Regions from separate parts of the Brenneria izadpanahii genome, predicted to be linked through region 2. Evidence: predicted binding sites of a transcription regulator. Region 2 holds the regulator's gene; the other holds the start of a gene.
The links. The regulator PhoB, encoded in region 2, activates phosphate uptake and scavenging genes when phosphate is short. The targets are predictions, from matches to a motif close to CTGTCATAAAACTGNCNNAT.
Positions count from the first base shown of each region.

Region 1: ugpB (sn-glycerol-3-phosphate ABC transporter substrate-binding protein UgpB) is a predicted target of PhoB. The motif match lies at 9,030-9,049, and genes of this name have one in related genera.

Region 1 covers NZ_CP050854.1:5,072,478-5,087,400, forward strand. The annotation lists gene livH (high-affinity branched-chain amino acid ABC transporter permease LivH) at 1-718, shown strand, start outside; gene HC231_RS22730 (high-affinity branched-chain amino acid ABC transporter permease LivM) at 715-1,986, shown strand; gene livG (high-affinity branched-chain amino acid ABC transporter ATP-binding protein LivG) at 1,983-2,753, shown strand; gene livF (high-affinity branched-chain amino acid ABC transporter ATP-binding protein LivF) at 2,759-3,460, shown strand; gene HC231_RS22745 (aminotransferase-like domain-containing protein) at 3,512-4,699, shown strand; gene HC231_RS22750 (methyl-accepting chemotaxis protein) at 4,931-6,580, opposite strand; gene HC231_RS22755 (methyl-accepting chemotaxis protein) at 7,024-8,682, opposite strand; gene ugpB (sn-glycerol-3-phosphate ABC transporter substrate-binding protein UgpB) at 9,145-10,482, shown strand; gene ugpA (sn-glycerol-3-phosphate ABC transporter permease UgpA) at 10,613-11,500, shown strand; gene ugpE (sn-glycerol-3-phosphate ABC transporter permease UgpE) at 11,497-12,342, shown strand; gene HC231_RS22775 (sn-glycerol-3-phosphate import ATP-binding protein UgpC) at 12,349-13,422, shown strand; gene ugpQ (glycerophosphodiester phosphodiesterase) at 13,422-14,171, shown strand; gene HC231_RS22785 (AEC family transporter) at 14,227-14,923, shown strand, end outside.
Region 2 covers NZ_CP050854.1:3,941,890-3,956,812, reverse strand. The annotation lists gene aroL (shikimate kinase AroL) at 1-193, shown strand, start outside; gene ppnP (pyrimidine/purine nucleoside phosphorylase) at 304-588, shown strand; gene HC231_RS17655 (methyl-accepting chemotaxis protein) at 1,024-2,814, shown strand; gene rdgC (recombination-associated protein RdgC) at 2,884-3,795, opposite strand; gene HC231_RS17645 (AAA family ATPase) at 3,917-7,600, opposite strand; gene sbcD (exonuclease subunit SbcD) at 7,597-8,823, opposite strand; gene phoB (phosphate response regulator transcription factor PhoB) at 9,100-9,789, shown strand; gene phoR (phosphate regulon sensor histidine kinase PhoR) at 9,817-11,133, shown strand; gene HC231_RS17625 (PstS family phosphate ABC transporter substrate-binding protein) at 11,155-12,117, shown strand; gene brnQ (branched-chain amino acid transport system II carrier protein) at 12,564-13,880, shown strand; gene proY (proline-specific permease ProY) at 13,956-14,923, shown strand, end outside.

The DNA of each region.
Region 1 (14,923 bases), 1.1 Mb from region 2:
GTTATTAATCGGCGTCGCCTTTATCGCCGCCGTAGTGATTTCCAGCGCCTACGGCTGGAGCATCGAGCGCGTCGCCTATAAACCGGTGCGCACCTCCAAGCGCCTGATCGCGCTGATTTCCGCCATCGGGATGTCCATTTTTCTGCAAAACTACGTCAGCCTGACGCAAGGCTCGCGCGATGTCGCCCTGCCCAGTCTGGTTACCGGGCAATGGACGCTGGGCGAAAACAACGGATTCGCCGCGACGATCAGCACCATGCAGTTGACCATCTGGGTCGTGACGTTCCTGACCATGCTGGCGCTAACGCTATTTATTCGCTACTCGCGCATGGGCCGCGCCTGCCGCGCCTGTGCAGAAGATTTGAAAATGGCCAGCCTGCTGGGCATCAGCTCTGACCGGGTAATCTCCCTGACGTTTGTGATCGGCGCGGCAATGGCTGCGGTGGCCGGCGTTTTACTGGGGCAGTTCTATGGCGTGATTAATCCCTATATCGGCTTTATGGCCGGGATGAAAGCCTTTACGGCCGCGGTACTTGGCGGCATCGGCAGTATTCCCGGCGCGATGATCGGCGGATTGATTCTCGGCGTGGCCGAAGCGTTGACGTCGGCCTATCTGAGCACCGAGTATAAAGACGCGGTATCCTTCGCGCTGTTGATCGTGGTGTTGTTGGTAATGCCGACCGGCATTCTTGGCCGTCCGGAGGTTGAGAAAGTATGAAAAAGCTCAATCTTCTCAATGCGTGTCTTTCCGCATTGATGCTGCTGGTGCTGGCCGCCTTCATCATGGGAATGCAGTTAGGGCTTGACGGCACCAAGCTGGTTGTCCGGGGCGCCGATCAGGTTCGATGGCACTGGATCGGCGCAGGCTGCATCGTGGTTTTCTTTTTCCAGTTAATCCGTCCGTTCATCCAGCAGAGCATGCGGAAGTTTTCCGGCCCGTCGCTGGTGCTGCCGAGCTTTGACGGCAGCACGCCGCGCCAAAAACTGCTGGCGGCATTGTTGATCATCGCCGCCATCGCCTGGCCGTTCCTGGTTTCGCGCGGGACGGTGGATATCGCCACGCTCACGCTGATTTACGTGATGCTGGGCCTGGGATTAAACGTCGTCGTCGGACTTTCCGGCCTGCTGGTGTTGGGCTACGGCGGCTTTTATGCCATCGGCGCTTATACCTATGCCCTGCTGAACAACTATTACGGTCTGGGCTTTTGGGAAAGCCTGCCGCTGGCCGGCATAACCGCCGCCCTGTCCGGTTTCCTGCTCGGCTTCCCGGTATTACGGCTGCGGGGCGATTATCTGGCTATCGTGACCTTGGGATTCGGCGAAATCGTCCGTATTCTGTTGCTGAACAATACCGAGATCACCGGCGGCCCGAACGGCATCAGCCAGATCCCCAAACCTACTTTCTTCGGCCTGGAATTCAGCCGCACCGCGCGTGACGGCTGGGATACATTCCATAACTTCTTCGGCCTGAAGTACGACCCCAGCGACCGTATCATTTTCCTGTATTTGGTGGCGCTGCTGCTGGTGGTATTGACCCTGTTCGTCATCAACCGCCTGCTGCGTATGCCGCTGGGCCGCGCCTGGGAAGCGCTGCGCGACGATGAGATCGCCTGCCGCTCGCTGGGGCTCAGCCCGACGCGCATCAAACTGACGGCGTTTACCATCAGCGCCGCGTTCGCGGGTTTCGCCGGTACGCTGTTTGCCGCCCGTCAGGGATTCGTCAGCCCGGAATCCTTTACCTTCGCCGAGTCGGCATTTGTGCTGGCGATCGTGGTCTTGGGAGGGATGGGCTCGCAGTTTGCGGTGATACTGGCCGCCGTGTTGCTGGTGGTTTCACGCGAACTGATGCGCGATCTGAATGAATACAGCATGTTGCTGCTGGGCGCGCTGATGGTATTGATGATGATTTGGCGCCCGCAAGGTCTGCTGCCGATGAAGCGCCCGCAGATGAAGCTGAAAGTAAGTAATAAGGAAGAGCAGGCATGAGTACGCAGCCATTATTATCCGTCAGAGGTCTGATGATGCGTTTCGGCGGTCTGCTGGCGGTCAATAACGTTGAACTGGATTTAAACGCGGGAGAAATTGTTTCGCTGATCGGTCCGAACGGCGCGGGAAAAACCACGGTGTTCAACTGCCTGACCGGTTTTTATCGCCCCACCGGCGGCACCATCATGCTGCGCGACCGGCATCTGGAAGGCTTATCTGGGCAAAAAATCGCGCGTATGGGCGTGGTGCGGACGTTCCAGCACGTACGCCTGTTCCGTGAGATGACCGTGATTGAAAACCTGCTGGTGGCCCAGCATCAGCATCTCAAAAGCGGCATATTCGCCGGATTATTGAAAACGCCGGGATTTCGCCGCGCCGAAGCCGATGCGCAGGATCGCGCCGCGGAGTGGCTGGAGCGCGTCGGCCTGCTTGAATTGGCCAACCGTCAAGCCGGCAACCTGGCTTACGGCCAACAGCGCCGGCTGGAAATCGCCCGCTGTATGGTGACCCGGCCGGAGCTGTTAATGTTGGACGAACCGGCCGCCGGGCTTAACCCAAAAGAAACCGAAGAACTGAATCAACTGATCGCCGAACTGCGCGAGCGTCATCAGGTTTCTGTGCTGTTGATTGAGCATGACATGAAGCTGGTCATGGGAATTTCCGATCGGATCTATGTCGTCAATCAGGGAACGCCGTTGGCCCACGGAACCCCGGCTGAAATTCGTAATAACCCGGATGTCATCCGTGCATATCTGGGTGAAGGATAACGTTTATGCTGTCATTAAATCAGGTCTCCGCCCACTATGGGAAAATCCAGGCGCTGCACCAAGTCAGCCTGCATATCGAGCAGGGCGAGATCGTTACGCTCATCGGCGCCAACGGCGCCGGGAAAACCACGCTGCTGGGTACGCTGTGCGGCGATCCGCGCGCCACTGAAGGCACTATCACCTTCGATGGAAAGGACATTACCAACTGGCAGACCGCGCAGATTATGCGCGAAGCAATCGCCATTGTGCCCGAAGGCCGCCGCGTATTTTCCCGCATGACGGTGGAAGAAAATCTGGCTATGGGCGGATTCTTTGCCGATCGGCGTCAATACCAAGAGCGGATCGCCCGGGTCTACGACCTGTTTCCCCGTTTGTACGAGCGCCGCGCTCAGCGGGCCGGCACCATGTCAGGCGGCGAACAGCAAATGCTGGCCATCGGCCGCGCGCTGATGAGCCAGCCGCGTTTATTGCTGCTGGATGAGCCGTCGCTGGGGCTTGCTCCGATCATCATTCTGCAGATTTTTGATACTATTCAACAACTGCGTGAAGAAGGCATGACCATTTTCCTGGTGGAGCAAAACGCGAATCAGGCATTGCGCTTGGCCGATCGCGGCTATGTGCTTGAAAACGGCCATGTGGTGCTGGAAGACAGCGGCGCCGCATTACTCGCAAATGAAGCAGTACGCTCAGCTTATCTGGGCGGTTAATCAAATTCAGGCCGGTTCACCGGCCTGTCGCGCTAAAACAAAGGCAAAGAAATGGCAACCGAAAATTTATTGGCGCAGCGTATCGCGCCATTGAAAAGCTCCGCTATTCGTGAACTGCTTAAGCACAGCAAGATGGATAATATTATCTCGCTGGCCGGGGGCATACCGTCGGATAAATTGTTTGATTTTGAAGGTTTGAATCAGGCAATTCAGTTAGCGGTTACCGAACAACCGCAAAACGCTTTTCAATATGGATTAACCGAAGGCAGCCCGGTGCTGCGTGAGCGCATCGCCGACCTATGCGCCATCCGCGGCGTGAAAACGCGGGCCGAAGACATTGTGGTAACCGCGGGTTCACAGCAGGCGCTGGACTTAATAATGCGCGCGATGATTGATCCAGGCGATATCATCGTTGTTGAACGCCCCACCTACCTTGCCGCATTACAGACGCTAGCACTGGCGCAGGCTCAGGTAATGTCCGTCTCGTCGGACGAAAACGGCATGGTGATCGACGATCTGGAAGCCTTGTTGCAAAAACAGCGTATCAAAGGCGTCTATATCGTGCCGAACTTCGGTAATCCCAGCGGCGTAACCCTGAGTTATGAACGGCGCAACCAATTGATTAAGCTGGCGGAACGTTACGGTTTCGTCATCCTTGAGGACGATCCGTACGGCGAATTGCGCTTTACCGAAGAACGTAGCCCGACGCTGTTTCAACTGGCGCAGGAAGAATTGGGCAACAATCAACACGTGCTTTATACCTCCACGTTCTCAAAGATCCTTTCCCCTGGCTTACGTCTTGGTTGGGCCATCATGCCGGACTGGCTGCTGCATAAAGTCGCCATCATTAAACAAGCGGCCGACCTGCATGCCAGTTCGTTATCGCAGAGCATCGTGGAATACTATCTGAGCCTCGGCCGTTTGGAAGACCAAATAAAAAAAATCCGCTCCGCCTACAAGGAAAAAAGCGAGCTGTTGTCGAGTCTGATCGGCAAAGAACTGGGTGATGTGATGACCTTTAACCAGCCCAAAGGCGGTATGTTCCTGTGGGCGAAATTCCGCCAACCGTTTAATACCACCGAATGGCTGAAGCAGACGCTGAACCAGGGCGTGGTGTTTGTGCCGGGCGAGTTCTTTTTCCCTGATGAGCCGGACTATTCGACGCTGCGCTTCTCCTATGTGACCGCAACGGAAGAGCAAATGCATGAAGCCGTGGCTCGGCTGCGCCGCGCGCTGTAAGCCCGCGCTATCAAAGTATGGATAAAATAAAAGGCCGCGGATACGGCCTAAGTTTAATGACAAAATTCGAAACGTTGCCGTTGGCGATCCCTACCCGTCCTCCCCTTTGTCTGGGGAAGCAGCTAACGCATTAAAAACGCCGGATTTTCCCTTCCCCTGTGAAGGCATGGGGTGAGATCCAGCGCTTTTCGTAGTTAGCGCCGCCCTTCATAAAACATTCAAAACCGTTATTTAAAACTGCTCCCAGTCGTTGCCGGATGAGAGCGCAAGTTTGGGCTGGGCGGGCTTGTTGAATGCCGGCGCCGCGGCCAGCGTTTTACGCGCCTGAGCAATACTGAATACGCTCATCAGTTCCACCAGCTTGGCGGCCTGATCGCGCAGGCTATCGGCGGCGCTGGCGGATTGCTCCACCAGCGCGGCATTCTGCTGGGTCACCTGATCCAGTTGGTTGATGGCATCGTTAATCTGGCTGATGCCATGCTCCTGCTCTTCGGTCGTGACGCCAATCTCGGTGATCATCGAGGCGACGTTGCGCACCTGTCTTACCAATTCATTGATGGTGGCGCCCGCATCGCCGACCAACGCCGCGCCTTTATCCACGGTGGTGACGCTTTCGCCAATCAGATCTTTGATTTCTTTAGCGGCGGAGGCGGAACGCTGAGCCAGAGAGCGAACTTCTCCCGCCACCACCGCAAAGCCCCGCCCCTGCTCTCCGGCGCGGGCGGCTTCGACCGCCGCGTTCAGAGCCAATATGTTGGTTTGAAAGGCGATACCGTCAATCACGCTGATAATATCGCCGATTTTCCGCGAGCTGCCGCTGATTTCCTGCATGGTCTGCACGATGTTGCCAACCGCGTCGCCGCCTTTAGCCGCGGTATCGCTGGCGGCATTCGCCAAATGAGCGGCAGAGCGGACTGTTTCGCCATTTTGGCGGATGGCCTGACTCATTTGCTCCATTGAGGCCGCCGTTTGTTGCAGGCTGGCGGCTTGTTCTTCGGTCCGCTGGCTGAGATCCGTACTGCCCGCGGCGATTTCACTGGCGCCGATGGAGATGGATTCGCTGCTCTCGCGCACCTGCTGCACAATGCCCTGCAGGTGTTCGCGCATCCCGTTCATGGCGGCCAGCAGACTGCCGCTATCGCCACGACGCAGATCGACCGGCATGGATAGCTTGCCCTCCGCCACCTGCCGGGCGATTTGTACCGCATAGGCCGGCTCGCCGCCCAACTGCCCCCTCACCGTACGGGTGATCGCCCAGGCGATCAGCGCCCCCAGCAAGGCGCTGACGGCGGTGAGAATTAGCATCAGAGTGCCGGCGGAATTGGCATCCGACATGAAACGCTGAGACATGGAAACCGTATCGTTCCTATGTTCATTAATCATGGCCGTTATGGCCGACAGCGCCTTTTCCTGCGCGCCTATCGCTTCGTTCAGAATGACATTGCGGGCGCTATCCTGTTGGCCGGCGCGGATAAGGTCGATCGCCTTTTTGATGGAATTTCTATATTCAACGCGCACCGCATTAAAGTTTTCAAACCGCTCACGCGTTTCTTTCAGCTTTATAGCTTCATCCAGCTGTTTTAATAACTCGCCGTTACGCCCCATAATACTTTCAATATGATGGATTTTCTCTTCCACACGCCGGGGATCGCTGTACAACGAGCTATCGCGGATATCCTGTGCGGCGATATTCATATTATCTTTAATTTCCTGCATCAACAGCAGATTGATTAGCCGCGTATTAGCCAGATAGTTAAGGTTATTGCCAACAGACACCAGCTCGATACGGCCAAACAGCGCGACAAGAAAGCCGATAACGATCAACAGCGTAAAACCGGCGCCCAACATAGTGCCGAGTTTCATTTTTTTTAACATATTCATGATCTTCCCTTAATAGTTGATTTAAGCCACGCCCTGAAAATTAATGATGACGCATAGGGAATGTGAGATAAGGCAACATGTTGCATATTATTTAAAATAATGATTCGCAAACTTTATCGGTTGGTTAATTGCGCGCTTTATTTTTAATAAGTTAATAAACTAAAAATATGATTTTATTGGCATTCGATATTTTATTTTTATAAATCAATAAATTAAAAAATAGCCAAGGTTAAAGGCATAAATATTTAACTTTACGCATTAGGGAAAAACGGGAAAAAAACGGAGTTTGATGACAGTGTTTCTGATTGGCCGCGGCTCTTACAGATGATGTAAGACAACGATCTTCGCCGCGCCCGGCAAGAGGAGAAGCGGCAGGGATAGTCAACGCACAGAAGGCCGCGGATGCGGCCTTCTGTTTATTACTGTAGATCAGTCCGTCAGCGTTAGAATGACGCCCAGTTCTGCGCGCCGGACGACGTTTCGCCCGCCAGCCTCAGCGCTTTCTCCGGGCGGGAAGCCGCCTGCGGGGCGATTTTGCCCACATAGGAAGCGCTTAAGCGGAAGGTGCTCATCAGCTCGACCAGACGTTTGGCCTGATCGCTCAAACTGTCTGCGGCGGTGGCGGATTCCTCCACCAGCGCGGCGTTCTGCTGCGTCACTTCATCCAGTTGGTTAACGGCATCATTTACCTGGGAAATCCCTTGAGCCTGCTCGCGGGTCGTCACGCCGATTTCGCTAAGCAGTTCGGCGACATGGCGCACCTGTTCCACTATTTCGCTCATCGTGCTTCCCGCTTCGTTTACCAGAGCGGAGCCGTTCTCCACTTTCTCCACGCTTTCGCCGATCAGATCCTTGATCTCTTTGGCGGCTGACGCGGAGCGCTGGGCCAGAGAGCGCACCTCGCCGGCTACGACGGCGAATCCCCGTCCTTGCTCACCGGCGCGCGCAGCCTCCACGGCGGCGTTCAGCGCCAGGATGTTGGTCTGGAAAGCGATGCCGTCAATAACGCCGATGATATCGCCAATCTTGCGCGAGCTGGCGGAAATATCCCCCATCGTGGTGACGACATTGTTCACCACGTCCCCGCCTTTGGCGGCGGTCGCGCTGGCGGAATTGGCCAACTCCGACGCCATATGAACGGTATCGGTATTCTGTTTGATGGTGGTGTTCATCTGCTCCATGGAAGCCGCGGTCTGTTGCAGATTGGACGCCTGCTCTTCCGTCCGCTGGCTCAAGTCGGTATTGCCTATCGCAATCTGACCGGCGCCGGTAGCGATAGATTCGCTGCTCTCGCGCACCTGATTGACCGTTTGGCTCAGGCCGTCGCGCATGGCCGCCATCGCCGCCAAAACGCTGGTGGTATCGCCCGCGCGCAGTTGAACGTCCAATGCCAGGTTGCCCTGCGCCACCTGTTGCGCAATCTCGACCGCATAAGTCGGTTCGCCGCCCAGCTGCTTCTTAATCCGGTAGGTAATGCCCCAGGCGACCAGCCCTCCCAACAGCGCCGCCAATGCCGCAATGCTCAACATTAATGAACCTGCCGTAGTTGCTTGGTGTTGCGATGCGTTGGCGGTTTCAATGGTCAGCGAGGTTTGGTAATCGATCATCGCATCCAGAGCATCAAAAATGCCGTTTTGCGCATCACGCAATTCGCCGAACAGCATGGCGCGCGCCTGCGCAATATTTCCCGACATCCCCGCATCGATCGATTTCTTCACCGTCTCAAGATAGGACGGAATAAGTTTTTCCAGGTTCTGCGTCCGCGTCCGCGCTTCCGGTGAAATCGTGCGCTCCCGAATCTGCGTGAACAATTCGCTATTGCGCGCCTGCAACTGAACGATGCGTTTCTGCTCCCCTTCCATTTCCTGCCGATCTTCCAGCAAGGCAATATTTCTGATCACGCGTGACATGGTATTGATGTTGTCTTTAACTTCCTGCATCAACAGCAGGTTATTAATACGTACCTGTGATAACTGGATATTGCCGCTTAGATCGGCCAGTTGCATACGGCCAAACAAAGAGACAAGACAGCCAATCAGAATGATTAAAGCGAAGCCCGCCCCCAACATGGTCCCCAGTTTCATGTTTTTTAAAGTGTTCATATTATTCCTTGGTATTGAATATCTGCCGACAAATCCGCTCGCCGCGATATGTTTGTTTGATTTTTTTCAATGAGGCGCTAAACAAGCTGTTATTAAATGCCTGTTATTGCAGGATTCACTCCCGTGCCTGATAAATTCGGATGCCGCGGCAAGAGGGTGAACGAGTAGTATATGGGGGAGCGAATAAATCTATTGTCGGATAAATGAGCGAAAACAGGCCCGATTGTCGCCATACAATAGCAAAAAACTTTATATGTTAATTTATTGATCGCTTTTAGCTATTGTTTGGATATAAACGCTTCACCAGGCGATTTTCCCTGTTATCGTCGAGGATCACGATCGCCGCGCCGTCATCACACCGTCATTTAACGGTTATTTTTCTGTCATGTAGTCATGTCACGTTACTTCCTGAATAAAAGAAGCGCTTTTTGCTCAAGCCAGGTTTAATTCCAGGAGACAGGCATGCTTAATCCGATTATTCGCAAAACGCATGGCATTAATAAAACAATGATATGTGCGGCATTGGCGCTGGCTTGCAGCGCCAATGCGCAGGCAGTGACCGAAATCCCTTTCTGGCACTCAATGGAAGGGGAGCTGGGAACCACGGTTAATTCACTAACGGACCGTTTTAACCAATCGCACAGCGATGTCAAAATCGTCCCGGTCTATAAAGGCAACTACGAACAGAGTCTGGCCGCCGGGATCGCCGCTTTCCGCGCCGGCAACGCTCCCGCGATTTTACAGGTTTACGAAGTCGGCACCGCCACCATGATGGCCAGCAAGGCCATTAAACCCGTCTATGAAGTGTTCAACCAGGCCGGAATCAATTTCGACGAGTCGGTTTTCGTCCCCACGGTTTCCGGTTATTACGCCGATGGGAAAAGCGGACATTTGCTGTCGCAACCGTTTAATAGCTCGACCCCCGTGCTGTACTACAACAAAGACGCCTTCAAAAAAGCCGGGCTGGATCCGGAGCAACCGCCTAAAACCTGGCAACAGATGGCCGAATACACCGCTAAACTGCGTGCGGCAGGCATGAAATGCGGCTACGCCAGCGGCTGGCAAGGCTGGATTCAAATCGAAAACTTCAGCGCCTGGCACGGGTTGCCGATAGCGAGCCGAAATAACGGTTTTGACGGTACGGACGCGGTACTGGAATTCAATAAGCCCGTTCAGGTCAAACATATCCAACTGCTTGAGGATATGAATAAAAAAGGCGACTTCACCTACTACGGACGTAAAGACGAGCCAACGGAGAAGTTCTACAACGGTGAGTGCGCCATTACCACCGCTTCTTCCGGTTCGTTGGCGAATATCCGCCAGCACGCCAAATTCAATTACGGCGTCGGCATGATGCCGTATGACGCCGACGTGCAAGGCGCGCCGCAGAACGCCATCATCGGCGGCGCAAGCCTGTGGGTGATGAACGGCAAAGACGACGCGACCTACAAAGGCGTCGCCGAATTTATGCAGTTCCTGGCGCAGCCTGAAATCGCCGCGGAATGGCACCAGAAAACCGGCTATCTGCCTATCACCACCGCCGCCTATGAATTAACGCAGCGGCAGGGCTTTTACGATAAGAATCCGGGCGCGGATATCGCAACGCGCCAGATGCTGAACAAACCGCCATTGCCGTACACCAAAGGTTTGCGTTTAGGCAATATGCCGCAAATCCGTACCGTGGTGGATGAAGAGCTGGAAAGCGTCTGGACCGGTAAGAAAACCCCGCAACAGGCTCTGGACAGCGCCGTCGAGCGCGGCAACGCCCTGCTGCGCCGTTTTGAGCAGTCGGCCAAGTAGTTGACAGACCTACCCCGCCTCTCCCCTTCTCAGGGGGGGAGGTAACCGGAATACCCCGTTGATTTCGTCCCTTAAGAAGGAGATACAAGGCGGGATTGACAGGTTTCCGTCATCAGCAATGAGTTAACGTATGACATCATCCCGTCCTGTTTTTGGCTGTAGCTGGTTACCCTACGCGCTGGTTCTTCCCCAGTTGCTGATCACCATCATTTTCTTTATCTGGCCTGCCGGTCAGGCGCTGTGGTATTCGGTGCAAAGCCTGGATCCGTTTGGGCTATCCAGCGAGTTTGTCGGGCTGGAGAATTTCAGGCAGCTATTCAGCAACGGCTATTATCTGGAATCGTTTTACACCACGCTGGTATTCAGTTTTCTGGTGACCGGTTTCGGCCTGTTGATTTCGCTGTTTCTGGCCGCGCTGGTTGACTACGTTTTGCGGTTCAGCCGCCTATACCAAACCCTGATTATCCTGCCGTACGCCGTGGCGCCCGCCGTCGCCGCCGTTCTGTGGATGTTTCTATTTAATCCCGGACTGGGTTTGATCACCTATTATCTGGCGAAGCTGGGCTATTCCTGGAACTACGCGCAAAACAGCGGACAGGCGATGTTTCTGGTGGTGCTGGCTTCGGTCTGGAAGCAGATAAGCTATAACTTTCTGTTTTTTCTGGCCGCGTTGCAGTCGATCCCCCGCTCATTGATTGAAGCGGCAGCCATTGACGGCGCCGGGCCGGTGCGCCGTTTTTTCAATCTGGTGCTGCCGCTTATCTCTCCGGTAAGTTTTTTCCTGCTGGTGGTCAATCTGGTGTACGCCTTTTTCGACACCTTCCCCATTATTGACGCCGCCACCGCCGGCGGTCCGGTACAGGCCACCACCACGCTGATTTATAAGATTTACCGGGAAGGTTTTGCCGGTCTGGACCTTTCCAGTTCCGCGGCTCAGTCGGTGGTGCTGATGCTATTGGTTATCGCATTGACGGTGATTCAGTTCCGCTTTGTCGAACGGAGGGTGAACTACCAATGATCGAAAATCGCCGCGGACTGGATATTTTCAGCCATCTAATGCTGGTGGTCGGCATCATCGCCGTACTCTTCCCGCTGTATGTCGCCATCGTCACCGCCACGCTGGATAACGAGCAGGTGTTTCAGACGCCGATGACGCTGATACCCGGCACCCACCTGTGGGAGAATCTGCGCCATATCTGGCAACACGGCGTGGCGAATAACGCCGCGCCCTTTGGGCTGATGCTGTTTAACAGTTTCGTCATGGCGCTGGCGATCACGCTGGGCAAAATCACGGTGTCCATATTATCCGCCTACGCCATCGTCTATTTTCGCTTTCCGTTCCGCAATCTGTTTTTCTGGATGATCTTTCTCACGCTGATGCTGCCGGTAGAGGTGCGCATCTTTCCCACGGTGGAAGTCATTTCCCAATTGCACATGATAGACAGCTACGCCGGACTAACGTTTCCGTTGATGGCATCGGCGACGGCAACCTTTCTGTTCCGGCAGTTTTTTATGACGCTGCCGAGCGAGCTGCTGGAAGCATCGCGCATTGACGGCGCCGGCCCGATGCGTTTCTTCTTCGATATCGTTCTACCGCTGTCGAAAACCAATCTGGCGGCGCTGTTCGTCATCACCTTTATCTACGGCTGGAACCAGTATCTGTGGCCGCTGCTGATCATCAGCGATGCGAACCTGGGGACGGCGGTGGCCGGGATCAAAAGTATGATCGCCTCCGGCGATGTCGCCACCCAATGGAATCAGGTTATGACGGCGATGCTGGTGACGATGCTGCCGCCCTTGATGGTCGTGTTGCTGATGCAGCGCTGGTTTGTTCGTGGTCTGGTTGATAGTGAGAAATAACACGTTATGGCATGCTTAAAACTTCAGGCCGTTACCAAATCCTATGACGGTAAAACACAGGTTATTCATCCCATCGATCTCGATGTGAACGATGGCGAATTCATCGTAATGGTCGGCCCGTCCGGCTGCGGTAAATCCACGCTGCTGAGAATGGTTGCCGGGCTGGAGCAAACAACCAGCGGCGATATCTATATCGATAACCAGCGGGTCACCGAGCTGGAACCCAAAGATCGCGGCATTGCGATGGTGTTCCAGAACTATGCTCTTTATCCTCACATGAGCGTTTATGACAACATGGCCTATGGCCTGAAAATTCGCGGCTTCGGTAAAACACAAATTCGCCAGCGGGTGGAAGAGGCCGCGCGAATTCTGGAGCTGGCTCCGCTGCTGAATCGCAAACCGCGCGAATTATCGGGCGGACAGCGTCAGCGCGTGGCGATGGGACGCGCGATCGTGCGCGAACCCGCGGTATTTTTATTCGATGAACCCTTGTCAAACCTGGACGCCAAACTGCGGGTACAGATGCGGCTGGAATTGCAACAGCTGCATCAGCGGCTGAAAACCACCAGCCTCTATGTGACGCACGATCAGATTGAAGCCATGACGCTGGCCCAGCGCGTGATCGTGATGAATAAAGGCGTCGCCGAACAGATTGGCGCCCCCGCGGACATTTATCGCCGCCCGGCGTCGCTGTTTGTCGCCAGCTTCATCGGCTCGCCCGCCATGAACCTATGGCCGGGCAGAATCAACGATGACGGCGGCCGGTTTGAAATCGGCGACGCCTTAGCCCTGCCGCTGCCGGCGGCGAAACCGCAATGGCGCGGACGCGAGTTGACGCTGGGGGTAAGACCGGAGCATATTCAACTGACGACCAGCGAGGCGGACGGCATTCCGCTACAGGTATCGACACTGGAGCTGCTGGGTGCGGATAATCTGGCGCACGGACGGTGGGGCGAACACAATGTGATTGTGCGCCTCTCCTATGAACACTGTCCGGCGGCGGGCTCGACACTTTGGCTGCACTTGCCTGAACAGGCATGGCATTTGTTTGATTCGCAAAGCGGATTACGGGTGGAATAATGGTAACGCAATGGCCTTATCCGGCTATCGTCGCCCATCGCGGCGGCGGCTCACTGGCGCCGGAAAACACATTGGCCGCGATTGATGTAGGCGCCGGTTTCGGTCATAAGATGATCGAGTTTGACGCCAAGCTATCGCAGGATGGTCAAATCTTCCTACTCCATGATGATACGCTCGAACGCACCAGCAACGGCTGGGGTATCGCCGGCGATCTGCCGTGGGACAAACTGGCCGCGCTGGATGTCGGAAGCGGGTACAGCAAAAAATTCGCCGGCGAACGGTTACCGCTGTTATCGGAAGTCGCAAAGCGCTGTAAACAGTATGGCATGGCCGCCAATATCGAAATTAAACCGACCACGGGCCATGAGCAGGAAACCGGGCGTCTGGTCGCCCTTGCGGCGCGTCAGCTGTGGCAGGATCACCCCATTACGCCATTGTTATCGTCATTCTCGGCGCAATCGCTGGAGGCCGCCCGGCAGGCGGTTCCCGAGCTGCCGCGCGGCCTGCTGCTGGATGAATGGGACGATGACTGGCGAAACCTGACCCGCCGGCTGGAGTGCGCGTCCATTCATCTCAATCACCATTTACTCACCGCGGAACGGGTTGCATTACTGAAGGCGGCCGGGCTGCGCATTCTGGTTTATACCGTCAATCAACCAGAGCGGGCCAAAACGTTGCTTAATTGGGGCGTTGACTGTATCTGTACTGACCGGATAGATTTAATCGGGGCGGATTTTGCTACCGGCTAAAATCAACCCATTTATCTCTTTTCAGCTAGGTGCCGGTTACTAAGGAATTGGCTCAATGCCTCCATTTATTAGTTCGCTCTGGCACCAGATTTTTCTATCTTTACCGCTATTTATTTTGATCGCACTGGGTTATGGCCTGATCCGCTACGGGAAATGGCCGTCAACCATTACCGACGGCATGAGCCGCTTTGTCTTCTCGGTGGCGATGCCGGCGATGTTGTTTCGCCTGATGAGCGACTTCTCCAAACGTCCGATGGTTGATGCCCGCCTGTTGATCGCCTTTTTCGGCAGTTGCCTGCTCGTTTTTATACTGGGCCGTCTTGTCGCGCGTAAGGTTTTTCAACTGGATGGCGTATCCGGATCGATTTTTGCGCTCAGCGGCATCTTTTCCAACAATGTGGTGCTCGGGTTGCCGATCGCCTCGCTGATGCTGGGCGAAGAGGCGATACCTTCCGTCGCGCTGGTGGTGGTGTTTAACGGTTTAATCCTTTGGACGCTGGTGACGGTCTCGGTCGAGTGGGCGCGCAATGGGGCGCTATCTCTGCAAGGCTTTACCAAAACCGCGCTGGGGGTGCTGAAAAATCCGCTGATTATCGGCATCCTGTCCGGGACGGCGTTCAGCCTGACCGGGTTTCCACTGCCGTATTATGTCGACCAGCCGCTAAATATGCTGGGGCAGATCGCCATGCCGTTATCGCTGATCGCCCTGGGGATGGGGCTGGCGGAATACCAGATCCGCGACGGCCTGCACA
Region 2 (14,923 bases):
TTTGGAACACAGCCCGCAGGCGCATCAGCGCCCAACGCTGACCGGTCGTCCTATCGCGGAAGAGATGGCCGACGTACTGGCGTCGCGCGAGGCGTTTTACCGCGGCGTGGCTCATCATATTATTGATGCGACGCAGGAGCCGATCGCCATCGTCGCCCATGTTATGCGGATTCTGCGCTTATCGGCGGCCTAGCCTCTTATTGCGCTGACGAAATATTTTTCATCGAATAGTTGATGACAGCGGCGCTATTCTCCTTTTATGATGAATTTTCTTGATTTTTTTCGATGATAGGTGCCGCAGCTATGCTGAATGTGAATGAGTATTTTGCCGGGAAAGTGAAGTCTATTGGCTTTGAAAGCGACAGCATTGGCCGCGCCAGTGTCGGGGTCATGGAGGCTGGGGAATACACGTTTGGAACGGGACAGCCTGAAGAAATGACGGTGGTTAGCGGCGCGCTGAAGGTATTATTGCCAGGAGAGACTGATTGGCAGGTATTTATGCCCGGCGATTCGTTCTCTGTTCCTGGACAAAGCGAATTCAATTTAGAGGTGGCGGAAACGTCTTCTTACTTGTGTAAGTATCTGTAGTCGCCTAAGTCTGATTAATATGGGGCTGCTTTTCGTAATTAGTGCAAAGCGGCTTTTTTATATATTACTTTTTATTATCTATATAAATCATTAAACTAAAAACTATCGGTAATAATTAATTGTTATGCCACACGCCGGGAGGCGCGAACTTGTTGAGTAAAAATGCAGCGATAGCCGTTTTTTTTAGCGCTAATCATCTCTTATGCAAAAAATAGTTTTTATTAGCTGAAAATATTAATTTTTTTAGTAAATTAAACTAAGGTTTTATTCCTGAACGTATTTAATGACTCTTCCGTGGTCTGAATACGCGATAACGTATTTCGCCTTTCTCGTTAATTTCCTTTATAAATCAATCTGCTGTTATTTAGGCTATTTCAAGTTTTATTCGGTTGTGCCGTTAAGATCTTTATCAGCTTTCTATGTGAAGAACGTCCTATGCTAAAAACGACACGAGCCCGAATTTTGGCGGCTTGTACGATGATCGTCGTACTCTCGCTCACCATTAATACTTTCCTCAATTACACCATTGTAAATCGTGCCAATGAGGAATCCATCGACAATATGCTACAGTCCGTCGCCGCCAGTCATAGTATGGCGATCGGCGATTGGGTCGCGTCTAAGACGTTGATGATGACGTCGCTCCAGGAACGGGCGCTGGTGGAGGATGATCCGGTGCCGATGTTTCAGCAGATCGCCGCGGCCGGCGGTTTTCTGAACGTTTACATGGGCTACGAAAATAAAACGGCGAAATTTTCCGACTCCAACGGCATTCCCGCCGACTACGATCCCACCATTCGGCCCTGGTATCAGCAAGCCGTAAGGGAAGGGAAGCCGGTGGCCACCGCGCCTTATGTCGATGTGTCGACCAAAACGCTGATTGTGTCTTTCGCCGTTCCGGTCGTGGAGGGAAATACGGTCAAAGGCGTGTTGGGCAGCGATTTAACGATGGGCAGCGTGATTGAAAACGTCAAGTCGATCAACCCAACGCCTTCCAGCTTTGGCGTGCTGATCGCTCAGGATGGGACGATTATCGCGCATCCTGATGAAAGCCTCACTTTGAAGAATATCGCCGAGATTGCGCCGGGCATCGACCTGAATGCGTTGATGACGGCAACGCATCCGCTCGCTGTCGATTTCGGCGGCGTAACCAAGCTGGTTCTTGCTCAGCCGATTCGCGGCACCAACTGGCATATGCTGGTGGCGCTGGACAAGGCGGAAGCGACGGCGGGGATGCGCTCTTTACTGGTCACCTCGGTCAGTACGCTGCTGATTATTGCGTTGCTGGGTTCGCTGGTCGTTGGCGTCATTATCACTTCTACGCTGAAACGTTTGCTGCTGATCCGCGATGCGATGGACGATATCAGTCATGGCAACAACGATCTGACGCAGCGCCTGCCTGATGAGGGTCATGACGAGGTGGCGCAGATAGCGCGCTCGTTTAATACCTTTATCGATAAGCTCAGTCTGGTGATGATTCAGATCCGCGATATCAGTGCGTCGCTGCAGGCCGCCGCAGATGAAATATCAGCCGGAAATAACGACCTGTCGTCGCGCACGGAATCTGCGGCTTCCAGCATTCAGCAAACGGCGGCGGCGTTAGAGCAAATTTCCGCAACGGTCACACAGTCCGCCGGTTCCGCCCGGCAGGTTAATGAAAGGTCGCTGGCGCTGGCGAAAGAAGCGGAGATCGGCGGGAAAGTGGTGTCTGATGTGATTGTGACGATGGAGGATATCGTGACCGCGTCCGGCAAAATCGGCGATATCATCGGCGTGATTGACGGCATTGCATTCCAGACCAATATTCTGGCGCTGAATGCCGCGGTGGAGGCGGCGCGGGCCGGCGAACAGGGGCGCGGCTTCGCGGTGGTCGCCGGCGAGGTCCGTAATCTGGCGCAGCGCAGCGCACAGGCGGCGAAAGAGATTAAAGCGTTGATTGAATCGACCGTGGTCAGCGTATCATCCGGCTCGGCTCAGGTGCGTCAGGCCAGTAATACCATGAACGGCATCGTCGGCGGAGTATCGACGGTAACGACGGTGATGTCCGAGATCGCCCATGCGGCGGATGAGCAGATGCGCGGCATCCATGAAATCAACCAGGCGGTTGTGCAACTGGATTCGATGGTGCAACAGAATGCGGCATTGGTTCAGGAGTCTGCGGCTGCATCCGCCGCGTTGCAGTCTCAGGCCGACGATCTGACGGCGGCTATCGGACACTTCAAGGTGTAACCGGCATGCCCGCCGTTGGCGTAGCTTCGGCGGGCACTATTTCATCAGCGCGGAACATGCGCCGTTAGGCTAGCGTTGCGCTTCTCCGCCCAATGCTTCAATCAGGTTGCTGATTAGCGCGGCCAGTTCGCTGGTCATTAGAATAAAGTCGGCATCGAAACGCTGGGCGAAATCATCCCGATCGATATCATCATTTTGTTCACGCAGAGTTTCGGAAAACTTCATCCGTTTCAGCGAACCGTCATCCGACAACACCAGCTGTACCCGTTCCTGCCAGTCGAGCGCCAGCTTGGTGACCAGTTTGCCGGCTTCGATATGGACGGCGATTTCATCACACACCAGATCCTGTTTCTTGCAGCGGATGACGCCGCCATCTTCCAGAATCGCTTTCAGTTCGGCTTCGTCCTGTAGCGCGAAACCCGCCGGCGGCTCACCGGAGCGCACCCATTCGGTCAGCGTTAGTTCTATCGGGTTTTCCATCGTCAGCGGCACAACCGGAAGCGACCCCAGCGTTTTACGCAATAGCGCCAGCGTATCTTCCGCTTTCTTGGCGCTGGCGGCATCGACCATGATCAGTCCGTTAACGGTGTCGAGCCATAGCCAGGTTTGGCTGAAACGGCTGAAGGCGCGCGGCAGCAGACTGTGCAGCACCTCGTCTTTCAGCGCGTCTTTTTCGGTTTTTTTCAGTTTGCGGTGTTGTTCCGCTTCCAGCCGCTCGATTTTGGCCTGCAGCGTTTGCTTGATGACCGGTGAGGGCAGGATCTTTTCTTCTTTACGCGCACAGATGATGATCTGGCCGTTAACGGCATGCGTCAGCGCATCGCTGTGGGAGCCCATCGGCGATACCCAACCCGTTTTCATCATGTCCTGACTGCCGCACGGCGCGAAGGCGAAGGTGCTTAACTGTTTTTCCATCTCATCCGCAGAGAAAGCGCTTTCCCGGCTTAAGCGGTAAATCATTAAATTTTTAAACCACAGCATGGTGTTATCTCAGACTGGGCGCGCGAATTTGCGCGCAGGTTCATTGAGGCAGCGGGCATAATAGCGAATTCGGCCGGCTTATGTTGCATAAAAATAAGATTATTCATCGGCCGAACCTAAACTAAACCGCGAATTCCGGCGCTAAGCGGCTGATGCCGAGCCCATTAATTCTAGCGACCCTGATCTGTACCGGGATGCGTTCCTTCATGGCTTCGACGTGACTGATTACGCCAATGGTTTTGCCGGATGCGTTGAGGTTATCCAGGGCATCCAGCGCGGCGTCCAGCGTTTCGGCGTCCAGCGTGCCGAAGCCCTCGTCCAGAAACAGCGAATCGATACTGGTCTTGTTGCTCACCAGATCGGAGAGCGCCAGCGCCAGCGCCAGACTAACCAGAAAACTTTCTCCGCCCGAAAGAGTGCGGGTATCTCTGACGGCGTCGGCCTGCCAGGTATCGACGATCTGGAGCTTCAATTCGTCATCGGTCTGACGTTGCAGCAGATAGCGCCCATGCAGACGGGCAAGTTGCAGATTAGCCAGATACGCCAGATGATCGAGCGTCAGCCCCTGGGCGAATTTGCGGAATTTATCGCCTTTTTGCGAGCCGATAAGTTCATTCAGGCAACTCCAGTCGTCATAGTGGCGTTGGCTTTGTGCGATTTCGGCCAGCAGTGCCTGTTGATTCTGGCGGTAGCGGCGATCGGTGGCTAGCTGCTGATTGATTTCCCCCTGCTGTTGAAGGTTGGTTTTCAGCATCTCGCCGAATTCGGACAGCGCCTGTTGTATCGACGCCGGGGTGGCGTCAGCCGCCAATGTCGCCGGACGTTGCTGCCGATGCGCGGCCAACGACTGCTCGGCCTGCTGATGAAGCGCGCTGGCCTGCTGCAACTGCTGATACAGTTTTTCTTTCCAGTCGCGCAGTTCGTTGCGTTCCTGCTCATCAAGCAATGCGCGTTGAAATGCCTCCTCGTCGGTAAAAATACTGTGCTGTAACGCCTGCATGAAGTCTTGCGCCGCCTGCTGGCATAACGCGTTTACGCGGGTTTGCTGCTGTTGAAAGCCGGTCAATTCGCCGGTTAAACGGCTCAACGATGATTCCGCCTGCTGGCGCTGTTCCTGCGCCTGTCGGCTGGCCTGCTCATATTGCTGATCGCTTAGCCGAAGCCGATTGCTGACGTCCGCGGTTTGTTGGTCGCCGAAAAGCTCGCGCCGCTGCTGTTGCGCCGCCTCCAGGGTTTTTATATGCGCCGCCTGCTGCTGCTGTAATGCCAGCAGATGCCGTTCAAACTCTTCAAGGGATTTCGTCAGGTGCTGGCGATCGGCTTCCAGCGCCGACAACTGGTTAGATAGCTGTTGCTGCTCCTGCTCGGCGTCTTTCCATTTTCGCCATTCATCGCCGCGTTGCGTCAGCCAGGCGGACTGCTCCGCCGCCTCCGGCAGGCCCAGGCCAAAGCCGGTGATCGTTTGCTCCAGCGCCAACCGGTGTTGTCTTTGCTGCTCCTGCGTTTGTTGCAGCGATTGTTCCAGTTCGGTCCGAACGTTTTTCAGCGTCTGCTGCCGCTGGGTATTCAGTTCTATCTGCTGCAGGGTCTGTTGCAGCAGGGCATTCGCATTGGTCAGTGAATCCTTACTTTCCTGCCATTGCCGTTGTATCTGTTCTCGGTGCGAAATTTGCCGTTGAATGTGCTGTTCCTGGGTTTCGCTCTGCTCCAGCCATGCGGTTATTGCGGCGGATTGTTCGGGATCGAAATCCCCTTGTAAGCGCTTACTGACATCCTGCCACTGTTGCAGCAAACGCTGGCGCTCTTCATCTATTCGGGTGAGTTCAAGCCGTTGTTGTTCAGTCTGTTGTTGTTGTGAAACCAACTGCGCTTCGGCGCGCGTCAGCGCGCTTTCCAGATCGCTGACTTCCTGACGTAACAGTTGCAAGCGTTGCTCGGTTTCCGATGGCTGTAATGCCTGATAGCGGTCGATTGCCGGATGGTGCGTTGAGCCGCATAGCGGACACTCGTCGCCAGGCTGTAGCCGCTTCCTCTCTTCCTCCAGCTTAACGATGCGCATTTCCAACTGGTGATGTTTATCCAGGTCGGCTAAATGCTGGCGGCGCTGAGCGTATTCTTTGCTTTGCTGTTTGCGTTGTTCTTCCAACCGGCCGATTTGCGCCTGTTGCTGAGCCTGATGCGTTTCCAACTGCCGCCGCTCCTCGCCCAGCCGCTGAAATAAGGCGCTGAGCGTGGCCAATTGCTGGCGGTCGGGACGTTGCGCGATGGAGCGGCTAAGTTGCTGATGCAACGCGGCAAGCGGCTGGCATGCTTCCTGTTCTTGCAGACTTTGCTGATGCAGGGCGAACTGCTGCTGAACCCGATCGGCTTCATGCTGCTGTTTGGTTTGTTGCGCGGCTAACTGAGCCGTTTGATGCTGTAACTGTTCCGACTGTCGCGTGTAGCTTTCCTGCTTGTGGCGCAAATTCGCCAGTTCGCTTTCAAGCTGTTGCTGACGCTGAAACTGGGTCCGCCACAGGGAAAGGTTTTCCCCCCAGTGTTGGTGATGCGGGTGCTGCTGGCGATAGCTATGAAGTTGCTCGCTCCGTTGTTGGGCAAGCTGGCGCCGTTGCGCTGTTTGCGCCAGCTTGAGCCGATCGTCCTGTTGACGTTTTTGCGCCTGTTCCAGTTCTTGCCGCAGTTTTATACCCTGCTGTAGCAGGCTGTCTATCTGGTGATCCAGCGGTATCACGCGTTCACGGATCAATACCTCCTGCTGCTGGCGGTAATCAACGTGCCGGCGCCAGGTTTGCTGCGCCTTTTCTTCCTCTTGGCGCAGCGCGGCTACGGCGGATAGCTGCGTTTTTTGCTGCTCGGCCAGGCCGGCGATGCGCTGCGACAGCGCCGCGGACTCCTGTTGGTAACGATCCCTGTTTTGCTGGAAGGGTCTGAGTTTTTCCGCCGGTTCGTTTTGCGCCAGACGTTCGAGTTGGGGCTGCGCCTGCTGGATAGCGGTTTGCGCCGCGTCGCGCTGCGTTTTGCCGGCCGTCAGCGAGTGCAGATACCGATCCTGCTGTTCAAACCAACGCTGATAAGTTAGTGCTTGCTCTCGCTCGGCAACCAGCTCTTGCTCCCGCTGCGTTAATAATGACAGCTGCGTTTCCAGCGACTGGCGCTGTTCATCATTCAGTAACTCAATTCCTGACGCGCGCGCCTGCAGCGTCTCTAACGCTATCCTGGCCTGTTTGTGCCGATCGAAAACGCGTTCGGATATGAGCCCGTAAATATCGGTGCCGGTCAGCTCTTCCAGCAGTTCGGCGCGGTCATTGGCATCCGCATTCAGAAACGCGGCGAATTGCCCCTGCGACAGCATCATCGAGCGGGTGAAGCGACCGAAGTCCAGCCCGGTTATTTCGGCGGTCATGCTCAGTTTTTCGGTCAATTTTTCACACAGTATCCTGCCGTCATTGATACGCGCCAGCTCCGCTTTCGGGGTTTGCAGATTGCCGTCGGGGGAGTTTCTGGCCCGGCGCTGGCTCCAGAAGGCGCGATAGCCGACGCCTTTGACTTCGAACTCCACTTCGGCAAGGCATTCGGCCGTGTTGCGGGTCATCAGTTCATTCTGGCTGGCGGTGATGCTTTTTAGTCTTGGCGTTTCGTGATATAGCGCCAGGCAAATCGCATCGAGCAGCGTGGTTTTCCCCGCGCCGGTCGGGCCGGTGATGGCAAACAGCCCGTTGCTGGAAAAAGGTTCCTGCGTGAAGTCGATTTTCCATTCGCCTTTCAGGGCGTTGAGGTTTTTTAACCGCAGACTGAGTATTTTCATTCGGCGCGCTTATCCTGTTCCAATTCTTCAATAACCTGATCGAACAACGCGCGCACGCGCTGCCGACGATTTTCCTCCAGGTCGCCGGCCGCCGCCAGCCGCCGTTCAAAAACGTCATGTACCGTCAGTTCATTCAGCGTTTCCTTTTCCTGCCGCACAATCGCCTGCATGTGCTGTTCGCGGGCGCGGCGTAGCAGCAGCACTTCAACGGGTAAATCCTCGGTCAGCGCCTGAATGCGCTTTTGCATATCGTTCAGATAATCCTGGGTGCTGATTTCGATATCCAGCCACACCGTTTTTTCGCCCTGATAATCATTGAAGGCGGAGAGTTGGCGCTCAATGTCGGCCAGATTGCCTTTGATGAGCCGCATTGGCTGCGTCATCGGGATCGCAAGCGTCTCTATCGCTGGCGGGGTATCTGGTTCGAAGCTGACCAGACAAACGGATTTTTCACTGCCCAGTTCATCAAAACTGAGCGGAATAGGGGAACCGCTGTAACGAATATGTTCGCTTTTCGTCACGCGTTGCGGACGGTGAATATGTCCGAGGGCAATATAGTCCGCCGGCGGAAACGCCTGGGCCGGGAAGGCATCCAGCGTACCGATGTAGATATCGCGCACCGACTCGGAGGCGGTGACGCCGATGGTCGTCAGGTGGCCGGTGGCGATGATGGGCAACGGCAGCCCCAATCTTTCGCGCGTCTGGCAGGCCAACTGGTAGCACTGCCGGTAATGCTCGGTGATGGCGTCCTGCAATGCCTGTTGTTTTTCGTCGCCGGATTGCCCGGCCTGGCTGACGATCAGATCGCGCGGACGTAGAAAGGGGATCGCGCAAAGCACGGCGCCGGGCTGCCCCTGGCGGTTTTTCAGCACAAGCGTCTGTTTTTCGATATCGCCGTCAGTGCTGGCAACGACCTGCGTGTTCAGACGGGCCAGCAATTCCCGTGATTCATTCAGGGTGGCGACGGAATCATGGTTGCCCGCTAATATGACTAACTGACAGCCTTTACGCTGTAAATCGACAACAAAACGGTAATACATTTCCCGCGCATAACTTGGCGGAGAACCGTTATCAAAGATATCGCCTGCTACTATTACTGCATCCACCTGATGTTGTTCGACCTGAGCAATGAGCCAGTGCAGAAACGCTTGATGTTCGGCCGCGCGGCTCTTGGTATAGAAATATTGCCCTAGATGCCAGTCGGCGGTGTGAATAATACGCATGGAACTCCCTGAACGGCGTGTAATCGCAATGTCTCTGATTATAAACGGCCTGTGAGCGCGCTGTCGTTGCGAAAACATAAGTTTGGAAAGCGGTTCGAAAATATGCGGCAAGGTGGAACGTTTTTTCGCGATGGGCTGGAGAGCCCGCCGCCTTTCGGGTCGTCACTCCGTGACGTGGAAAAATGCGCCGGCGTTTTTTTCATAAATCTGTCACAAAACTGACGCATAATGCACAGCGCATGCTAACAGCGACGATGATTAACGGCAGGATTAACAATGGCAAGACGCATATTGGTCGTGGAAGATGAAGCACCGATTCGTGAAATGGTATGTTTTGTACTGGAGCAGAATGGTTATCAGCCCGTCGAAGCTGAAGATTATGACAGCGCGGTAATGCAACTGTCAGAACCTTTTCCTGAGCTGGTATTGCTGGACTGGATGCTGCCGGGCGGATCGGGGTTGCAATTCATCAAGCATATGAAACGTGAAGCGCTGACTCGTGACATACCCGTCATGATGCTAACCGCCCGGGGCGAAGAAGAAGACCGGGTGCGCGGGCTGGAAGTCGGCGCGGATGATTACATTACCAAACCTTTTTCTCCCAAAGAGTTGGTGGCGCGCATTAAAGCGGTCATGCGCCGCATTTCGCCAATGGCCGTTGAAGAGGTGATTGAAATGCGCGGCTTGAGTCTGGATCCCTCCTCTCACCGGGTAACGACGGAAGAACTCGCGCTGGACATGGGGCCAACGGAGTTTAAGCTGCTGCACTTCTTTATGACTCACCCCGAACGGGTTTACAGTCGTGAACAGTTGCTCAATCACGTTTGGGGCACTAACGTTTATGTTGAAGATCGCACTGTTGATGTTCATATCCGCCGGCTGCGTAAAGCGCTGGAAACCAGCGGCCATGATAAAATGGTGCAAACCGTTCGAGGAACGGGGTACCGTTTTTCAACGCGCTATTGAAGGTTGTCGTACCGGAGAAACATCAACGTGCTAGAACGTCTATCATGGAAGAGGCTGGCGCTGGAGCTGGCTTTTTTTTGTCTGCCCGCGCTTTTGCTGGGGCTGGTATTTGGTTATCTGCCCTGGTTTCTTTTCGCCGCTGTTTTGATTGTGCTTTGCTGGCATTTTTACAATCAGCTTAAACTCTCCTACTGGCTGTGGGTCGATCGCAGTATGACGCCGCCGCCCGGACGCTGGAGCTGGGAACCGCTGTTCTACGGCCTTTATCAAATGCAATTGCGCAACCGCCGGCGGCGGCGCGAATTGGCATTATTGATTAAGCGTTTTCGTAGCGGCGCCGAATCGTTACCGGATGCGGTGGTGATTACCACCGAAGACGGCACCATTTTCTGGTGCAACCGGCTGGCCCAGCATCTGCTCAATTTCCGCTGGCCGGAAGACAGCGGGCAAAATATTCTCAATTTGCTGCGCTATCCTGAATTCGCCAGCTATATGAAAGGGCGGGATTTCAGCCGTCCTCTCACGCTGCAACTGAATAACTCCCACCACGTTGAATTCCGCATTATGCCTTATTCCGAGGGGCAGTTGCTGATGGTGGCGCGCGACATTACCCAGATGCACCAGTTGGAAGGGGCCAGACGTAATTTCTTTGCCAACGTGAGCCATGAGCTGCGTACGCCTTTGACCGTATTGCAAGGATATTTGGAAATGATGCAGGATGACGCGCTGGACGACTCTCTGCGCAGTAAGGCTCTGAATACCATGCAGGAGCAGACGCGGCGTATGGACGGATTGGTCAAACAGCTGCTAACCCTGTCGCGTATTGAAGCCGCCGCTACCATCGATCTCAGCGAGAAAGTCGACATGCCTCTGATGTTGCGCGTATTGCAGCGCGAGGCTCAGGCGTTAAGTCAGGATCGCCATGAGATTGTGTTCCGCGTGAATGAAAACCTTCATGTTTTCGGCAACGAAGAACAGCTGCGCAGCGCCGTTTCCAATCTGGTCTACAACGCTATTAACCATACGCCGGCAGGCACCCGTATCGAGGTTTGCTGGCAAAAAACGCCTCAGGGCGCGCAGTTTCAAGTCAGCGACAACGGGCCGGGGATCGCGGCGGAGCATTTGCCGCGTTTGACGGAGCGATTTTATCGCGTCGATAAAGCGCGCTCGCGGCAGACCGGCGGCAGCGGGTTAGGCCTGGCGATTGTTAAACATGCGCTGACCCATCATGATTCCCGCTTGGAAGTTATCAGTGAGTTCGGTTTAGGCTCTCGTTTTGTGTTTACGCTGCCGAATAGGTTGATTGTGCCCGCCTCTCTGGCCGAGAATACAGCGAACCTCTAAGCCTGACGGATAATTTTATTCATGAAATCCGCCGTTAATATAATCGCGGGCGCTATTTTAGCGTTGCTCGGTTTTTTCTGCATGGCGCAACCACCTCAAATGTTGGCGGGTAATCTCTCCAGCGCGGGATCGGATACGCTGGCTAATCTGATGTCGCGTTGGGCGGCGGATTTCAGCCGGCGCTATCCCGGCGTGAATATACAGATTCAGGCTGCAGGCTCTTCTTCCGCGCCGACTGCGCTGGCATCGGGCTCCGCACAGTTGGGGCCGATGAGCCGGGCCATGAAATCCAGCGAGATCGATGCTTTTGTTCAACGCTATGGCTACCCGCCGCTGGCTGTGCCGGTCGCCATGGATGCGCTGGTGGTGATGGTTAATCAAGATAATCCATTGCCGGGGCTGAATTTATCGCAGTTGGATGCGATTTTTTCCATCACCCGGCGCTGCGGCGGGCATCAGCCGGCAAAAAACTGGCGCGATCTGGGGTTGGGCGGCAGTTGGGAAAAGCGATCGCTGGTGCGTTATGGGCGTAATTCTGCCTCGGGAACCTACGGCTTTTTTAAGCAGCGGGCGCTATGCGGCGGCGATTTTCTGCCCCAGGTTAATGAGCTTCCTGGTTCCGCCTCTGTGGTGCAGGCCGTTTCGGCCTCGACCGAGGCGATTGGCTATGCCAGCGTTGGATTTATTACCAGTGGGGTAAGAATGGTGCCGTTGGCATCTCAAGGTACGGATTATGTGTATCCTTCCATGGAGAATATACGTAACGGACGTTATCCATATACCCGCTATCTGTATATCTATGTTAATAAAACGCCGGGCCAACCGCTGGAAGCGCTGACGTCCGCATTTTTGGATCGGGTGTTGTCGCATGCCGGCCAGACATTGGTCAGTCAGGAAGGTTATTTACCGTTACCGGAAGAGACGCGCCGGGCGGCCCGCCAGCAGCTTGGTCTGACTACGCCGGCTCCCCCTTTTCAGCGTTAAGTCTCTCTCAGCCGTTTTTTATTCTCATTAGGCTATCACCCGACTATCCAACCGCTACGCCGATTAAGCCGGCGGGTTGCGCGCCGTCGCCTTATTTTTTGCCATAAGATGAATATATGGTTATAATTTGCGCGCTTTAGGCATTTATTGCTGTTTTTATTGCAATGTGGTGCGATTAAATGCGCAAATCATGTATTGGGTAAATCTGTATTGTTAATTGTATATTCCAAATACATCAATTAATACAGTCAAAAACTCTGCTTTTTAGCGAAAGGGTTGTCTTCTATCGCTATAAACGTTTTACTTAGCCCGCAATATGGCTGTGCGACAGAATATAATTCTTATAAGTTCATATGCCGTTCGTTTTTTAATCGGCGGCGGCAGTCGGCAGCGCAGTTTTTCTTCTTATTTTTCGTTTCGATTGATACAGGCAACACGACATAATTATGAGTCATCGTTTAACTTCCAAAGATATCATGGCATTAGGTTTTATGACCTTCGCCTTGTTCGTCGGCGCGGGGAACATTATTTTCCCGCCCATGGTGGGCTTACTGGCGGGCGAACACGTCTGGCTGGCCGCCGCCGGCTTTTTACTGACTGCCGTGGGATTGCCGGTACTCACCATTATCGCGCTGGCGCGTACCGGCGGCGGTATTGATGCATTAAGCTCCCCCATCGGTAAAAAAGCGGGCGTGGTATTGGCGACGGTCTGTTATCTGGCTGTTGGTCCGTTATTCGCCACGCCGCGCACCGCCACGGTATCGTTTGAAGTCGGACTGGCGCCGCTGGTAGGAAACGGCGCTTCTCCGTTATTGATTTATAGCCTGATCTATTTTGCGATTGTCATCGGCATTTCGCTGTATCCGGGGCGCTTGCTGGATACCATCGGACACATTCTGGCCCCGCTGAAAATCGCCGCCTTGGCGGTACTGGGGATTGCCGCGATACTGCTGCCGGCTGGTTCTCCTCTCCCGGCGATTGAAACCTATCAACGCGTGCCGTTTTCCAACGGTTTTGTGAATGGCTATCTCACTATGGATACGTTGGGCGCGATGGTGTTCGGCATCGTTATCGTTAATGCGGCCCGTTCGCGCGGCGTTGACAACGCCAAGCTGTTGACGCGTTACACCATCTGGGCCGGTCTTATTGCCGGCGTCGGCCTGATGCTGGTCTACCTGAGTTTATTCCAGCTCGGCTCCGTCAGCGGCGTTTTAGCGCCGGAAGCCCAGAATGGCGCCGAAATTCTGCATGCTTACGTTCAGCATACCTTTGGCGCTATGGGCAGCAGTTTTTTGGCGTTGCTGATTTTTATTGCCTGTATGGTAACGGCGGTCGGCCTGACCTGCGCCTGCGCGGAGTTTTTCTCTCAGTATCTGCCGTTCTCCTACCGCTCGCTGGTATTTGCGCTGGGCTGCTTCTCCATGGTGGTGTCAAACCTTGGTTTAAGCCATCTGATTCAACTGTCGATTCCGGTACTGACAGCCATCTATCCGCCTTGTATCGTGCTGGTTTTACTGAGTTTTACGCGCCACTGGTGGAATAACAGCTCGCGTATTGTGGCACCTGTCATGTTAATCAGCCTGTTATTCGGCATTATTGATGGAATAAAATCGTCGAACTTTAAGTCGCTGTTGCCGGAGTGGAGTCTGCACATGCCGCTGGGTGAACAGGATTTGGCTTGGCTGCCGCCTTCATTATTGATTTTACTGGCGGCGGCTATCTACGATCGGCTGTGCGGCCGTGAGAAAGTCGCGGTTCATTAATCGCGCGGTGAATTTGCTTCATATACCACAGGCAGTTGCCTGTGGTTTTTCTTTTTTCAACAGGGCTGCTTATTTATGGAACAACAATCCACTAAGCTCAAGCGTGGGTTAAGTACCCGGCATATCCGTTTTATCGCATTGGGCTCGGCGATCGGCACCGGGCTTTTCTATGGTTCGGCCAGCGCCATTCAGATGGCGGGGCCTAGCGTCCTGCTGGCCTATCTGATCGGCGGCGTCGTCGCTTATATTATCATGCGGGCGCTGGGCGAAATGTCGGTGAACAACCCGCAGGCCAGCTCCTTTTCCCGCTATGCGCACGACTATCTTGGACCGCTGGCCGGTTATATTACCGGTTGGACCTACTGCTTTGAGATGCTGATTGTCGCCATTGCCGATGTAACCGCGTTCGGTATTTACATGGGGGTATGGTTTCCGGCGGTTCCCCATTGGGTGTGGGTTCTTAGCGTGGTGCTGATCATCGGGGCCATTAACCTGATGAATGTAAAAGTTTTCGGCGAACTGGAGTTTTGGCTGTCTTTCTTTAAAGTCGCCACCATTATCATAATGATAGTGGCCGGGGTAGGCATTATCGTCTGGGGCATCGGCAACGGAGGCGAACCTACCGGCATTCATAACTTATGGACCAACGGCGGATTCTTTAGCAACGGCGTGATGGGGATGATCCTCTCGTTGCAGTTGGTGATGTTCGCCTATGGCGGGGTGGAGATTATCGGCATTACCGCCGGTGAAGCCCAGGATCCGAAAAAATCGATCCCGCGCGCGATTAACTCCGTTCCCTGGCGTATTCTGGTGTTTTATGTGGGCACGCTGTTCGTCATCATGTCGATTTACCCGTGGAATCAGGTTGGCACCAACGGGAGTCCGTTTGTTCTGACATTCCAGCATCTGGGGATCACCGCCGCGGCCGGTATCCTGAATTTCGTGGTGATTACCGCGTCGCTATCCGCCATTAACAGCGATGTGTTTGGCGTCGGGCGCATGCTGCACGGTATGGCTGAGCAGGGCAATGCGCCAAAGGTCTT